DNA from 3 places in the Streptomyces sp. NPDC040610 genome. Region 2 is predicted to be linked to each of the others. Evidence: riboswitches for the same ligand, from Rfam matches in the RefSeq annotation. Region 2 holds a riboswitch; each other region holds the start of a gene.
The links. A riboswitch is a leader RNA that binds a small molecule or an ion and turns the genes downstream of it on or off. The one in region 2 is predicted to bind cyclic di-AMP.

Region 1 (4,486 bases), on a different contig from region 2:
CCATCTCTGGGACCACCGCGGCGCCGAGACCCGCGCTGACCATCGCGCACACCAGCGCGTAGTCCGGCGTCTGGACGAGCACGGCGGGCGCCGCCCCCGCCCGCGCGAGCGCCGCCTCCACGCCCTGCCGCGGCGGATGCGCCGGCGCCATGCTGATCAGGGGCTGGCCGGAGAGCTCGGCGAGCGGCAGCCGCCCGGTGCCCGCCGTGAGCGCGTGCCCCGGCGCCGTCACCAGCACCAATTCCTCGACGAGGACCGGCTCCAGGGTCACGGACGCGGGCGGCGCGGGCAGCTCGGCGGGTTCGTACGTGTGCGTCAGCGCCACATCGGCGTCGCCCGCCGCCACCGCGGCCACGCCCAGCGGCGGCTCGTAGCCGGTGACCGTCAGCTCGACGTCCGGATGCGCCCGGCGGAACGCCGTCAGGGCGGGCGGCAGCAGATGGATGCCCGCCGTCGTGAACGTGGCGACCCGCAGGCGCCCGCCCGACAGGCCCACGAGCTGCGCCAGCTCGTGCCGGGCCAGCTCCATCTCGTCCAGGACACGGCGGGCGCGCGCCAGGAGCAGCTCGCCCGCGCCGGTGAGCCGCGCGCCCCGGTGGTGCCGCACGAGCAGCGCCGCCCCCGCCTCCCGCTCCAGCTTGGCGAGCTGCTGGGAGAGCGCGGGCACCGTATAGCCGAGCCGTTCGGCGGCGCGGGTGATGGAACCGGCTTCGGAGACCGCCACGAGCGCCGCGAGCCGCGTCGGGTCGTACATGCCGTGCCTCTTCCTGTGGCCGTGGCCCGCCGTCCTGCCGCGGTACCCGGACGCCGTCGCCCCGCCTTCCGGGACCGCCGCCGGATCCTACCGGCAGCCCAGCCTAAACAGATGCTTAAGGAAGACGCAGAAGATCTCAAATACCTGCTGAAGGCTCACCCGCGGCAGAGTGGCCGTCATGGACGCTCAACTGGTCGCCTTCACCGGCGTCGCCGCAGGCATGGTCGCCATGCCCGGCGCCGACTTCACCGTCGTCGTACGCAACGCGCTCGCCTCCCGCCGCGCCGGAGTGCTGTGCGCGCTCGGCATCGCGGCGGGACTCCTGGTGCACACGGCGCTCGCCGTCGCCGGGGTCGCGGCCGTACTCGCGGCCGTGCCCGCGCTGTTCCGCGCGCTGCAGCTGGTGGGCGGCGGTTATGTGCTGTACCTGGGGGTGCGGGCGCTGCGGGCGGCGCTGCGGTGGGAGGGGCGGCCGGGTGCGGGGGAGAGGCAGGACAGGGAGGCGGCTGCGGGGGAGGAGGGTGTGCGGGCGGTGGCCGGTGGGCGCGGCGGTGGTCTGCGCGAGGGCTTCCTCACCAACGCCCTCAACCCCAAGGCGTCCCTGACGTTCCTGAGCGTGCTGCCTCAGTTCGTGCCCGCGGGGAGCCCCGCGATGCCGCGCACACTGCTGCTCGCCACGATCGTCGTGGCCTTCGCGCTCCTGTGGTTCCCGGCCGTCGCGCTGCTGGTGGACCGGGTCGGCCGTCGGCTGCGCGAGCCCCGCGTCGCCAGGGCGATCGAGGGCGGCACCGGGGTGGTGCTCACGGCGCTGGGCCTGGCGCTCCTCGTGGAGCCGTTGTTCACGTAGCCCCATCGGACGGGCCGTCGCTCTGTTGCTGCCGTCGCGCGACCGTCCACGGGAGCAGCGCCCACAGGCCACCGGACACCAGCAGCGTGGCCCCGGCGGCGCAGAAGGCGCCGGTGCGGCTCGCCGCCACGTCCACGACGAGCAGGACCGAACCGGTGAGCGCCAGGGCGAGGACGGCGAGTCCGGCCCCGGCGAGCCGCGACGACACCTTGACGACGAGCGGCTTCGCGCCGCGCCCGAACAGCCCCCGGTGCAGTGCGGCGGGTGCGGTGAACAGAGCGGCCGCGAGGACGGCGAGCAGCAGCGTGGTCACGTACGTGGCGCGCTGGAGGGTGTCGAGCGAGGGGAAGCGGGGGGTGAAGGCGAGTGTGAGCAGGAAGGCGAAGAGGAGCTGCACGCCGGTCTGAGTGACCCTCAGTTCCTGGAGCAGCTCGAAGAAGTTGCGGTCGGCGCGTTCCAGCGGGGTCTCGTCGCGGCCTCGGCTGGCGTCGTGCGCGGCGGTGCCCGCTGACCGGGGGCCGTCGGTGGGGACGTTTTCGGACATGCACTACGAGTATCCCGGGCCGCCGCGAAGCACTCCTCGCGTCGGCCCGGTCACGCCCGGACGGCGGTGCCTGCCCGAAGGCGCCGTCGTCCGGGCACTCAGGTCAGCGGACTCGGCCGTACCAGACGCTGTTCGTCCAGATCTTCTCGAGGCGTACCACCGTGCCCCGCTTCGGGGCGTGCCAGATCTTGTTCTTGCCGGCGTAGATGCCGACGTGGTAGACGTTCCGGCCGGAGTGGAAGAACACCAGGTCGCCGCGGGTGCGGTTGCCCTTGGAGACATGGCGGGTCTTGTTGTACTGCTGCGCGGCGGTTCGCGGCAGCTTCTTGCCCACGCGCTTGTACGAGTAGAGCGTGAGGCCCGAGCAGTCGAACCGGCGCGGCCCCACGGCTCCGTAGCCGTACGGGGAGCCCTTCTTGGAAGCCGCGATCTTGAGCGCCTTCGTCCCGTGTGTGGCGGCCTCGGCCTCGGAGACCAGACCGGGTGCCACGATGGTGCCGCCCACGGCGGCGAGCGTGAGTGCCGATGCGGTACCGGCCCTCGTCAGCAGCGACGGAACACGATTCAGCGCAGTCATGCGCAACCCTTCGTCAGCCGCCTGTGAAGGATGACCTGTCGGGTTCGGGCAGGCGAAGATGCCCGGTCGCGTCGCGACTTCACCCCAAGGGCCGGCCGGTCTCCCGGACGGTCCGCCTTGCTGGGTCCTCCACTCCTGCCGATGCACAGATGTCGACCGGGCATCCGGGTGGCGGCAGGACTCGGCGTCCACCCGGACCGCCCCGCCGCCTGTGGCGGGGGCTTGTCGTCGGAAGGGATCTTCACCCGAGAGTGGCCAAAAAACCGAGCCGAATCGGCTGTATGTGAGGCTCCTCACGACTGACCCGTTCGGGTGGACAGAGCCGGAAAGGGACCTGGATCACAGTCGGAGACGATTGCCCGAACAGCACTGGAACGTCCGGTTCCGGCTGCCGCGTAAGGGAGTTGTGCAACTCCAGGGGCACACGCGTGCGAGTGTTTCCTACGCTGAAAGAGCTACCACCTCTGGTCGCACCCCGGTCTGGACCGGAAGTGGCGCGACACCCGTCCGCGCGGCCCGCACCCTCAACGTGCGGACGGCGCGGACGCGCTGAGGCCGTGGCGCTCCGACGGGCGTCCGGTGCGACGGCGCACCTCGGGTGCGCGGACGCGAAGGAGAGGGTGCGGCGCGGCGCGGGGCGGTGGGGGACCGGCAGGCTCGGCCTCGACGGCCCCCGTCAACTCGTAGCAGAAACGCTTGGCCGACTCGCCGTTTATAGGTGCCTATAGGTGCGCTGTTCATGGGGGCGCTGTTCAAAGGGGCGCTTCATCGGTGCGCTTCATCGGTGCGCTCACCCCACCCCCCGGGGCTGATCGGTCATCCACCCGTCGGTGGCGCCTCCTCGCCGACCGCGGGCGGCGGCACGGTCACACGCGCGGCACGTCGCTCGCCGTCCAGCGTGCGCAACGCCCGGGCCAGCGTCGTCGTGTGGACCTCCGCCTCGCCCCGCTGGTGCATCAGCGTCAGGGCGTCCCGCAGCTCCGTCGCCCTGCTGACGAGGGCTTGTGCGGCGCGCAGGCCGCCGTACGTGTGCTCCGCGCGCGCCGGATTGATGCGGCCGACGAGGTCCACGACCGCGAGATAGGCGTCGATCAGCTCGCCCTCGGCGCGGGTCAAGGCGGGCAGCGGCGGCAGTTCGGGCAGCACCCGGGCCTCACTCGGCGGTCGTGGTCGTGGCCCCGCGGTTCGGTACGACCCGGTCCACCAGGCCGAACTCCACCGCGGCCGCGGCGTCCAGGACGGTGTCGCGCTCGATGGCCGCCGCGATCCGCTCGGCGTCCTGCCCCGTGTGGCGCCCGAGCATCTCCTCCAGGAGTGCGCGGGTGCGCCGCAGTTCCTCGGCCTGGATGACGAGGTCGGTCGGCTGGCCCCGCAGCGCCTCGGCCAGCGCGGGCTGCTGGAGCAGCACCCGGGCGCCGGGCAGGATCGACCGCTTCCCCGGCGTGCCCGCGGCGAGCAGCACGGCGGCGGCGGACGCGGCCTGGCCGAGGCACACGGTCTCCACGTCGCAGGTCGTGAACCGAAGGGTGTCGTAGATCGCCGTGGCCGCGCTGAACGAGCCGCCGGGCGAGTTGATGTACAGCGAGATGTCCCGGTCGGGCGCGAGGTACTCCAGGTGCAGCAGCTGCGCCATGACGTCGTTCGCGGAGACGTCGTCGACGGGGGTGCCGAGGAAGACGATGCGCTCCTCCAGGAGCTTGGAGTACGGATCCAGCGTGCGCAGGCCCGAGCTGGTGCGCTCGGTGAACTCCGGCAGGACATGAC
Region 2 (4,486 bases):
ATGTGGCGTTTGTGGCCCGCCTTCTCGGTGGTGGGTGATACGGCGCCGCCCGGTGACGGACGCCGCGGCCCCGGCGGCCGGGACGACTGCCCGGCCCCGCCCGGCTCCCGCCGAGCGCCGGGAATTAGGCTCCGCCCCATGGACGTACTCATCCATCTCTTCGTCGGCCTGCACATCATCGGCATCGCCTCGCTCCTGGGCGGCTTCCTGACCCAGATGAAGGCGATGGGCGAGGGCACGGCCCGGTTCAGCCCCGCGATGCTGCACGGCGCGTTGACCATGTTGATCACCGGAGTCGCCCTCGTCGGGTTGAACCAGGCGGACGACAACACGGTCAACAACCTCAAGATCGGCATCAAGCTCGCGCTGCTGATCGTGATCCTCGGGCTCGTGTACGTGAAGCGGGACGAGGAGAAGGTCGACAAGGGGATGTTCGGGGCGGTCGGTGGCCTCACGACGGCGAACATCTTCATCGCGGTGCTCTGGACGTGACCGCCATCCCCTGACAGGTCCGACAGGTCCGACGGGTCCGACAAGTCTGAGAGGAATTGCCCCGCACGCACGCGTGCGGGGCAATTTCGTAGCTCTACGTAGACAGCGATTACGTGCGCGGAGGGTTAACGGTTCACGCGGGGCGGACCACGCTGTGGATCGGCATGTAGTAGATCGACTCGACGCGGACGTTCGCGCCCGGCTTCGGGGCGTGGATCATCTTGCCGTCGCCGATGTAGATCCCGACGTGACTGATGTCGTCGTAGAAGAACACCAGGTCACCCGGCTTGGCCTGGGAGGTCGGCACGGTCGTGCCGACCTTCACCTGGTCCCAGGTGGTGCGCGGCAGCGAGATCCCGGCGGTCTTCCAGGCCGCCTGCGTGAGCCCGGAGCAGTCGTAGGAGCCGGGCCCCGTGGCGCCCCACACGTAGGGCTTGCCCATCTGCTTCTCGGCGAAGGCGATCACCTTCGCCGCCTTGGCCGCGTATCCGCTGCCCGCACCCGAGCCGGAACCCGTGTCCGAGCCCGAGCCCGCCCCGGAGCCGCTGTCCGCCCCGGAGTCCGAGCCGGACCCCGAGCCCTGCTCCTGCCCCTGCTCACGCTCCCGCTCGCGCCGCTCGGCGGCCTCCTTGGCCTTCCGCTCGCGCTCCTCCGCGGCCTGCTTGCGCGCCAGCTCGGCCGCCTTGCGCTTGGCGGCCTCCTCCTTGCGCTTCTCGATCGCCGCGAGCCGCGCCTTCTCCTCGGCGGTCAGCTTCGACAGGAGCGAGCGGGCCTCGGTCAGCTTGGTCTGGACGGTCCGCTTGCTCGACCGGAGGTCGTCGCGCGAGTCCTGCAGCGACTTCAGGCTCTTCGTGGCCTTCGTGCGCTGCTTGGTCGCCGCGACCTGCTGGGTCTGGTAGTCGTCGACGGCCTTCTTCTGGCGGCTGGTGAGCCGGTCCGCGAGGTGGTTCTGGTCGAAGAAGCCCTTGGGGTCGTCGGCGAGCATCATCGCGGCGGTCTCGGAGACGGCACCGGTGCGGTACTGCGCGGCGGCGAAGGAGCCGAGCTCCTGCCGGGCCTCGTTCAGCCGGTCCGTGCGTTTGGCCACGTCGTCCAGGAGCCGGTCGGCCTTCTTGCGCTGCTTGTCGGTGCGCTCCTTGGCCGAGTTGTACTTCTGCGTGGCCACTCCGGCCTGCTGGTAGAGGTCGTCGACCTTCTTCTGGACCTCTTCGAGGCTCGGCTTGCCCGGCTCGGCGGGGGCGGCCGGCGCGGCGTTCGCGCTCTGCGACAGCAGGGCCACCGATGTCAGGGCGGCCGTCGTGATGCCGAGGGCCGGGGTGGTGCGTATCAGGGCTGAGCGGCTGCGCGGCTTGCGGTGCGACGCCAAAGCTGGCGACTCCTTCCGTGGACCGCCTACCGGGTTAGCTGTCGGGTTCGGGCGGGTGCTCCGGAAGGCTGCCCTACCGCTGCGTACGTCGTACGGAGCGGATTCACCCCAAAGAACATGGTGGGTCCCCGGCTCCGAACACGTCGGACTCGGCGGAGGCCGCGCGTGACCGGCGGGGATCGCCGGTGGGGGGACGTACGGCCCGCGCAGCACGCTAGCCAACTCCCGTGGCACGAGGGAAGGATGATGTTCGATATGCCCGATACATTTTCGTGACTTTACGAGGCCCTTGGTGCCGTGCTGACGCGGACGGCCGGGGCCGTGGCGCAGCGTGACGCCCCGGGCGCGCAGCGGGGGCGTGGCCGGAACCGGGCGGGCTCGGGGCGGCCTCGGGGCGGCCTCGTGGAACCCGGGGCGGGTTGTCAGTGGGGCCGCCTAGACTCGGGAGGCGATGAGCAGCCTCTTTGACGACAGCTTCCTGGCGGACCTCAAGCCCTCGCAGGGCCACGACGAGGAACCCCCGCCGCCGCCCGAGGACAGCGCTCCGGAGCCCATTCCGGACGACTTGTTCCAAGGGAAGTTCGACGCGCCCGCACCCCGGGACGCGTACTACCGGGACGGTGCCCCCCGCCCGGCGATCGACCCGGCGGCGCTGCTCGACGGCCTGAACGAGAACCAGCGCGCGGCCGTCGTGCACGCGGGTTCCCCGCTGCTCATCGTCGCCGGCGCGGGATCCGGCAAGACGCGGGTGCTCACCCACCGCATCGCGTACCTCCTCGCGGAGCGCGGCGCGCACCCCGGCCAGATCCTCGCGATCACGTTCACGAACAAGGCCGCAGGCGAGATGAAGGAGCGCGTCGAGCAGCTCGTCGGCCCGCGCGCGGGCGCGATGTGGGTGTCGACGTTCCACAGCGCGTGCGTGCGCATCCTGCGCCGGGAGTACAAGAAGCTGGGCTTCACGTCCTCCTTCTCGATCTACGACGCCGCGGACTCCAAGCGCCTGATGGCCCTGGTCTGCCGGGACCTGGACCTGGACCCGAAGAAGTTCCCGCCGAAGTCCTTCAGCGCCAAGATCTCGAACCTGAAGAACGAGCTGATCGACGAGGAGGACTTCGCCGCCCAGGCCGCCGACGGCTTCGAGAAGACCCTCGCCCAGGCGTACGCGATGTACCAGTCGCGCCTCCGCGAGGCCAACGCTCTGGACTTCGACGACCTGATCATGACGACGGTGAACCTGCTGCGCGCCTTCCCGGACGTCGCCGAGCACTACCGCCGCCGCTTCCGCCACGTGATGGTCGACGAGTACCAGGACACCAACCACGCCCAGTACGCCCTTGTGCGCGAGCTGGTGGGCCCCTCCGGAGAGGATCAGGAGCCCGGCGAGCTGTGCGTCGTCGGTGACGCCGACCAGTCCATCTACGCCTTCCGCGGCGCCACGATCCGCAACATCCTCCAGTTCGAGGAGGACTACCCGGACGCGACGACGATCCTCCTGGAGCAGAACTACCGCTCCACGCAGACAATCCTGACGGCCGCCAACGCCGTCATCGAGCGCAACGAGAGCCGCCGCCCCAAGAACCTGTGGACCAACGCGGGCGCGGGCGCCCGCATCACCGGGTACGTGGCGGACACCGAGCACGACGAGGCCCAGTTCGTCGCCGACGAGATCGACCGCCTCACCGACGCGGGCGACGCCAAGGCGGGCGACGTGGCGATCTTCTACCGCACGAACGCCCAGTCCCGTGTCTTCGAAGAGATCTTCATCCGCGTCGGCCTGCCCTACAAGGTCGTCGGTGGCGTGCGGTTCTACGAGCGCAAGGAAGTCCGCGACGTCCTCGCGTACTTGCGTGTCCTCGCCAACCCCGAGGACGCCGTCCCGCTGCGCCGCATCCTGAACGTGCCGAAGCGCGGCATCGGCGACCGCGCCGAAGCGATGATCGACGCCCTCGCGCAGCGCGAGAAGATCTCCTTCCCGCAGGCGCTGCGCCGCGTCGACGAGGCGTACGGCATGGCGGCCCGCTCCACGAACGCCGTGCGGCGCTTCAACACCCTCATGGAGGAGCTGCGCACCGTCGTCGAGTCCGGCGCGGGCCCCGCCGTCGTCCTGGAGGCGGTCCTGGAGCGGACCGGCTACCTGGCCGAGCTGCAGTCCTCCACCGACCCGCAGGACGAGACGCGCATCGAGAACCTCCAGGAACTGGCCGCCGTGGCCCTGGAGTTCGAGCAGGACAACAACAACATCGCCGAGGGGGCGGGCGCCGCGGCCGAGGGCGCGGAGACCGCCACCGGTGCCCCGGAGGCCGACGCCGAGGCACCGGAGGCCGACGCCGAGGCACCGGAGGGCGCCGCTCCCGCCGGGTCCCTCTCGGACTTCCTGGAGCGTGTCGCCCTGGTCGCCGACTCCGACCAGATCCCCGACGAGGAGGACGACGGCTCCGGAGTCATCACGCTCATGACGCTGCACACCGCCAAGGGCCTCGAATTCCCCGTCGTGTTCCTGACCGGCATGGAGGACGGTGTGTTCCCGCACATGCGCGCCCTCGGCCAGGTCAAGGAGCTGGAGGAGGAGCGGCGCCTCGCGTACGTCGGCATCACGCGCGCGCGGGAGCGGCTGTATCTGACCCGGTC
Region 3 (4,486 bases), on a different contig from region 2:
GACGGCCGCGACGTTCTTCGTCCGGGTCGTGATGTCGCCGTTCGCGCATCCGCTGTTCACCGTGCTCACCGGCATCGGCTTCGGGATCGCCGCCCTCAGCGGCGAGCGGCACACGGTCCGGCGGATACTCCTGCCGATCGCCGGGCTGCTGCTCGCCATGGGCCTGCACGCCTTCTGGAACGGCTCGGCGAGCTTCGGCGAGTACGGCTTCTTCGTCGTGTACGCGACCTTCATGCTGCCCCTGTTCGGACTGCTCTGCTGGCTGGCCGTCTGGCTGCGCCAGCGCGAACTGCGCCTGGTGCGCGCCGAGCTGCCCGCCTATGTGGCGGCGGGCTGGCTGACCGCGGCCGAGCCGTACGCGCTCGGCTCGATGCCCGCGCGGAACCTCGCCCGCGACTACGCCACGCACCACCTGGGCAGACCGGGCGGGCGGACCGTCACCGCGTACGAGACGTACGCGACGTCGCTCGCGCTGCTTCGGCACCGGGCGGGCCGGGGCAGGGCCCGCGCCGACTTCGCCGTCCGGGAGCGGGAGCTGCTCGACGCGCTGTGGGAGCGCCGCGAGGTGGTGCGGCCCGCGCTCGCGTACGCGGCACGGGTGACGGCGCCGGTCGTGGTGCCGCTGCCGTACACGGCGTACGGCCCGCCGCACATGCCGTACTCCGCGTACGGCACCCGCGCCGCACCCCCCGCCCCGTACGGATCACCGGGCCCCGCCTACCCCTCGTACAACCCCTACCGCACCTGACGCACGGACCGCCGCGCGCCCGGTCCGCTCACGCCGACGCGGCGGTGAGGCGGGCCACCTCGTCCTGGGTCAGGTCGAGGTCGGCCACCTCCAGCAGCGCCGGAAGCTGCTCGGCCGTGCGCGCGGAGGCGAGCGGCGCCGCCACCGTCGGCTGGGCGGCGAGCCAGGCGAGGGCGACCGTCGCGTGCTGGGCGCCGCGCTCCTCGGCTATCGCGTCGAGGGCGGCGAGGACGCGCTGGCCGCGCTCGGTCTCCAGGTGGGCGCCCGCGCTGCCGGCCCGCGCGCTGTCGACCTCGGCGCCGGGGCGGTACTTGCCGGTCAGGAAGCCGGACGCGAGGGAGTAGTACGGGATGGCCGCGAGGCCCGAGCGGGACGCGACCTCCTGGAGCGGGCCCTCGTAGGTGTCGCGGGAGACCAGGTTGTAGTGCGGCTGCAGCGCGACGTACCGCACCAGGCCCTCGCGGTCGGAGAAGTCCAGGGACTCCTGGAGGCGTTCGGCGCTGATGTTGGACGCGGCGATCGCCCGGACCTTGCCGGAGCGCACCAGCTCGTCGAGGGCGGTGACGAACTCCTCGACCGGCACGGACGGGTCGTCGTAGTGCGTGTAGTACAGGTCGATGTAGTCGGTGCCGAGGCGGCGCAGCGACTCCTCGACGCCGGACTTGATGGTGTTCGCCGCGAGGCCCTTGTAGTCGGGGTGGGCGCCGACCTTGGTGGCGATGACGACGTCGGAGCGGTTGCCGCGCGCGGCGAGCCAGCGGCCGAGCACGGTCTCGGACTCGCCGCCCTTGTTGCCGGGCGCCCAGGCCGAGTACACGTCGGCGGTGTCGACGAAGTTGCCGCCCGCGGCCGTGTAGGCGTCGAGTACGGCGAAGGACTGGGTCTCGTCCGCGGTCCAGCCGAAGACGTTGCCGCCGAGGGCGAGGGGGAATACTTCGAGGTCGGAGGAGCCCAGCGGGCGGAGTGTGGTCATAACGGGCTCAACATCCGCACCGGGGAACGAATTCCGTGTGTGGCCCACGGAAATCCCCGCCCCCCTCCCCGGTGTGGCTCCGCCGTCACGGATCCCAACCGGCGGCCCTGGCGTCGGGGGGTCGTCGCCAGGACCGCCGGAGCCGGTGGGGTGTTACGGGTTGAGGCCCTTGCCCTGCAGCCAGGCCAGCGGGTCGATGTTGGCGCCGCCGCTGGTGTGGACCTCCATGTGGAGGTGCGGTCCGGTGACGTTGCCGGTCGCTCCGACGCGGCCGATGACGTCGCCCGTGGTGACCTTCTGGCCGACGCTGACGCTCATCGAGGACTGGTGGCAGTACCAGATCTCGGTGCCGTCCTCCAGCTCCAGGACCGTGCGGTAGCCGTACGACCCCGACCAGCCCGCCGACTTGATGGTGCCGGTGTGCACGGCCTTGAGGGGCGTGCCGGTGGGGGCGGCGAAGTCCAGGCCGGTGTGCTGGCCGGAGGACCACATGGAGCCGGAGTCGCCGAAGTGCGAGGTGAGGGTGTACGAGGAGGTGGGCAGCGAGAACGCCTTGGCGAGCTTGGCGAGGCGCGCCGCCTCGGCCTTCTTGCGCGCGGCCTCCGCCTTCTTGCGCTTCTCCTCGGCGGCCTTGGCCTTCGCGGCCGCCTCCGCCTTGTCCTGCTGGGCCTTGGCCTGCTCGGCGGCCTTCTTCACGGCGGCGTCCTCGGCGGCGAGGCGCTGGGCGTCCTCCGCCTGGTGCTGCTGGTTCTCGGCCTGCTGCATGATGCGGGCGCGCAGGGCCTCGCCCGCGCCGGTGGTGCCGCGCTCGGCGTCGGCGGTGGTGACGCCCGCGGAGCTGAGCGGCGCGGCGGCCGCGACGGTGGAGGTGTCGGCACCGCCGTCGGAGTCGTCGGATATCAGGGAGCCCACGCCCGGCAGGGACTTGGCCTCCGGGAGCTGGTCGGTGACCGCCGACATGTCCGGCATGGCGATGGAGACCGGCGGCTTGCCGCCCTGCGCGGTGGCGATGCCGCCCGCGCCCACGGCCGCGATGACGCCGACGCCGAGGACGGTGGAGCTGCGCGCGAGTCCGCCGCCGCCCTTCTTGTGGACCCGGTGCCTGCCGCGCACGGGGCGGATGGACTCCGCGGTGGGGTTCCACTCCTCCCACGGCTCCTGGGGGGCGTACCCGCCGAACCCCGTGGATCTGTCGGGACCTTCCGGTCCTTCTTCGGAGTCGTCGTTCGGTACGTAGAGCGCTTCGGGGGCAGGCCGGTTGGACGCCACGGGGGCGCACTCCTTTCCTTCCTTCTCGCCTACCGGGTTAGCTGACGGGTTCGGAGCAGGAAGGTCTCCTACGGGCGTGCCGCTTGCCCGATTCACCCCAATGTGGTGGTTCCCCGGCTCCCTTGCGGGATTAGGCGCGTGCGCACGGAGCCGACTGGAGTGCCGACTGGGACGACCGCGCTGCGTTATCGAACGTTAATAGACAGCGGTGCCGTATTCCAAGCTGTTCCGTCTGATCGTTAACGCTTACGCTACGAACACAAGGGACATCAGCGGCTGGAGTAGGGCGAGTTGAGCGGAGGCCATGACGCACCGCAGCGTTCTGGATCTCCACGACGTGCTGACATCGCGTCAATCAGGCTGCGGAGGGGTGCTCTTCAGTCACCGACCGTCACCGGGCGGCGTACGGCGAGCATCGCCAGGTCGTCCGTGGCGGCGCCCCCGGTGTGCCGGCGGACCTCGTCGACGAGGGTCGCGAGGAGCGAGTCGGGGCCCGCGGGGCCGGGGAAGATCCGGCCGCCGAGCCGGGTGGCGGGGACGTAGAACCGGCCGTCCTCGTCCCGGGCCTCGGAGAGCCCGTCGGTGTAGAGCAGCAGCGTGGCCCCCGGCGGGAACGGGCTCTGGTCCGCGCGGTCCGGCCAGGCGCCGAGGTCGCCCATGCCGAGCGGCAGCGCGGGCTCGGACGGCGAGAGCACGCACAGCCGCCCGTCGGCGCGCAGCATCAGCGGTTCGGGGTGGCCGCGGTTGATGATCCGTACGGTGCCCTCGTCGCCGCGCGGGATCTCCACGAGGACCGCCGTGGTGAACCCCTCGAAGGCGTCGAGCCCGTCGCGCCGCGTGCCCTCCCGCGCGAGGGCGCGCTCCAGGCGCTGCGCCACCGCCTCCAGCGTGGCCTCCTGCTCGGCGGCCTCCCGGAAGGCCCCGATGACGACGGCGACGGCGGCCACCGCGCCCATCCCCTTGCCCCGTACGTCACCGACGACGAGCCGCACCCCGTGCGGGGTGTCCTGCACGGCGTACAGGTCACCGCCGATGAACGCGTCGGCCTCCGCCGCCTCGTACCGCGCGGCGATGTCCAGGCCGCCGATCCGCGGGTCGGGCTGCGGCAGGACCGCGCGCTGGGCGGCCTCGGCGATGGAGCGGGCGGAGGCGAGGCGGGCGTCGCCGCGGCGGACGACCCGGTTGATGACGACGGCCAGGATGCCGACGGTCAGCATGGTCAGGAACTCGGTGACGACCTGTACGTCGGCGCGGTTGCCCTGCTGGCTCACGCGCAGGGCGAGTACGGCGAGGCAGGACACGGCGGCGGCCGCCACGGTGGTCCGCAGCCGGAAGAACGGGGCGGTGATCAGGGGAGCGGCGGCGAACAGCGGGGACGCGGTGAACTGGGGCGGCGTGAGCAATTCGAAGCAGACCCCGGCGACGAGGAGGAGCGGGGGCAGCGCGCGGACGAGGGCCCGCTCACCGGGCCTGCCACCCCCGGGCTCCTCACCCCC

Region 1: linked by a shared signal. The riboswitch ahead of ACZ6AA_RS11275 (C40 family peptidase) and the one ahead of ACZ6AA_RS01780 (C40 family peptidase) in region 2 are both predicted to bind cyclic di-AMP.
Region 3: linked by a shared signal. The riboswitch ahead of ACZ6AA_RS37715 (M23 family metallopeptidase) and the one ahead of ACZ6AA_RS01780 (C40 family peptidase) in region 2 are both predicted to bind cyclic di-AMP.

Annotation. Positions count from the first base shown of each region.
Region 1 is NZ_JBVIXA010000002.1:1,125,522-1,130,007, reverse strand. Features, by position in the region: gene ACZ6AA_RS11290 (LysR family transcriptional regulator) at 1-754, opposite strand, end outside; gene ACZ6AA_RS11285 (LysE family translocator) at 933-1,601, shown strand; gene ACZ6AA_RS11280 (DUF6328 family protein) at 1,594-2,145, opposite strand; gene ACZ6AA_RS11275 (C40 family peptidase) at 2,249-2,722, opposite strand; cyclic di-AMP (ydaO/yuaA leader) riboswitch at 2,726-2,895, opposite strand; gene ACZ6AA_RS11270 (hypothetical protein) at 3,539-3,868, opposite strand; gene ACZ6AA_RS11265 (ATP-dependent Clp protease proteolytic subunit) at 3,876-4,486, opposite strand, start outside.
Region 2 is NZ_JBVIXA010000001.1:357,248-361,733, forward strand. Features, by position in the region: gene ACZ6AA_RS01775 (hypothetical protein) at 139-492, shown strand; gene ACZ6AA_RS01780 (C40 family peptidase) at 626-1,858, opposite strand; cyclic di-AMP (ydaO/yuaA leader) riboswitch at 1,867-2,023, opposite strand; gene ACZ6AA_RS01785 (ATP-dependent DNA helicase) at 2,310-4,486, shown strand, end outside.
Region 3 is NZ_JBVIXA010000018.1:127,510-131,995, reverse strand. Features, by position in the region: gene ACZ6AA_RS37725 (PrsW family intramembrane metalloprotease) at 1-748, shown strand, start outside; gene ACZ6AA_RS37720 (aldo/keto reductase) at 777-1,721, opposite strand; gene ACZ6AA_RS37715 (M23 family metallopeptidase) at 1,875-2,990, opposite strand; cyclic di-AMP (ydaO/yuaA leader) riboswitch at 3,002-3,137, opposite strand; gene ACZ6AA_RS37710 (PP2C family protein-serine/threonine phosphatase) at 3,368-4,486, opposite strand, start outside.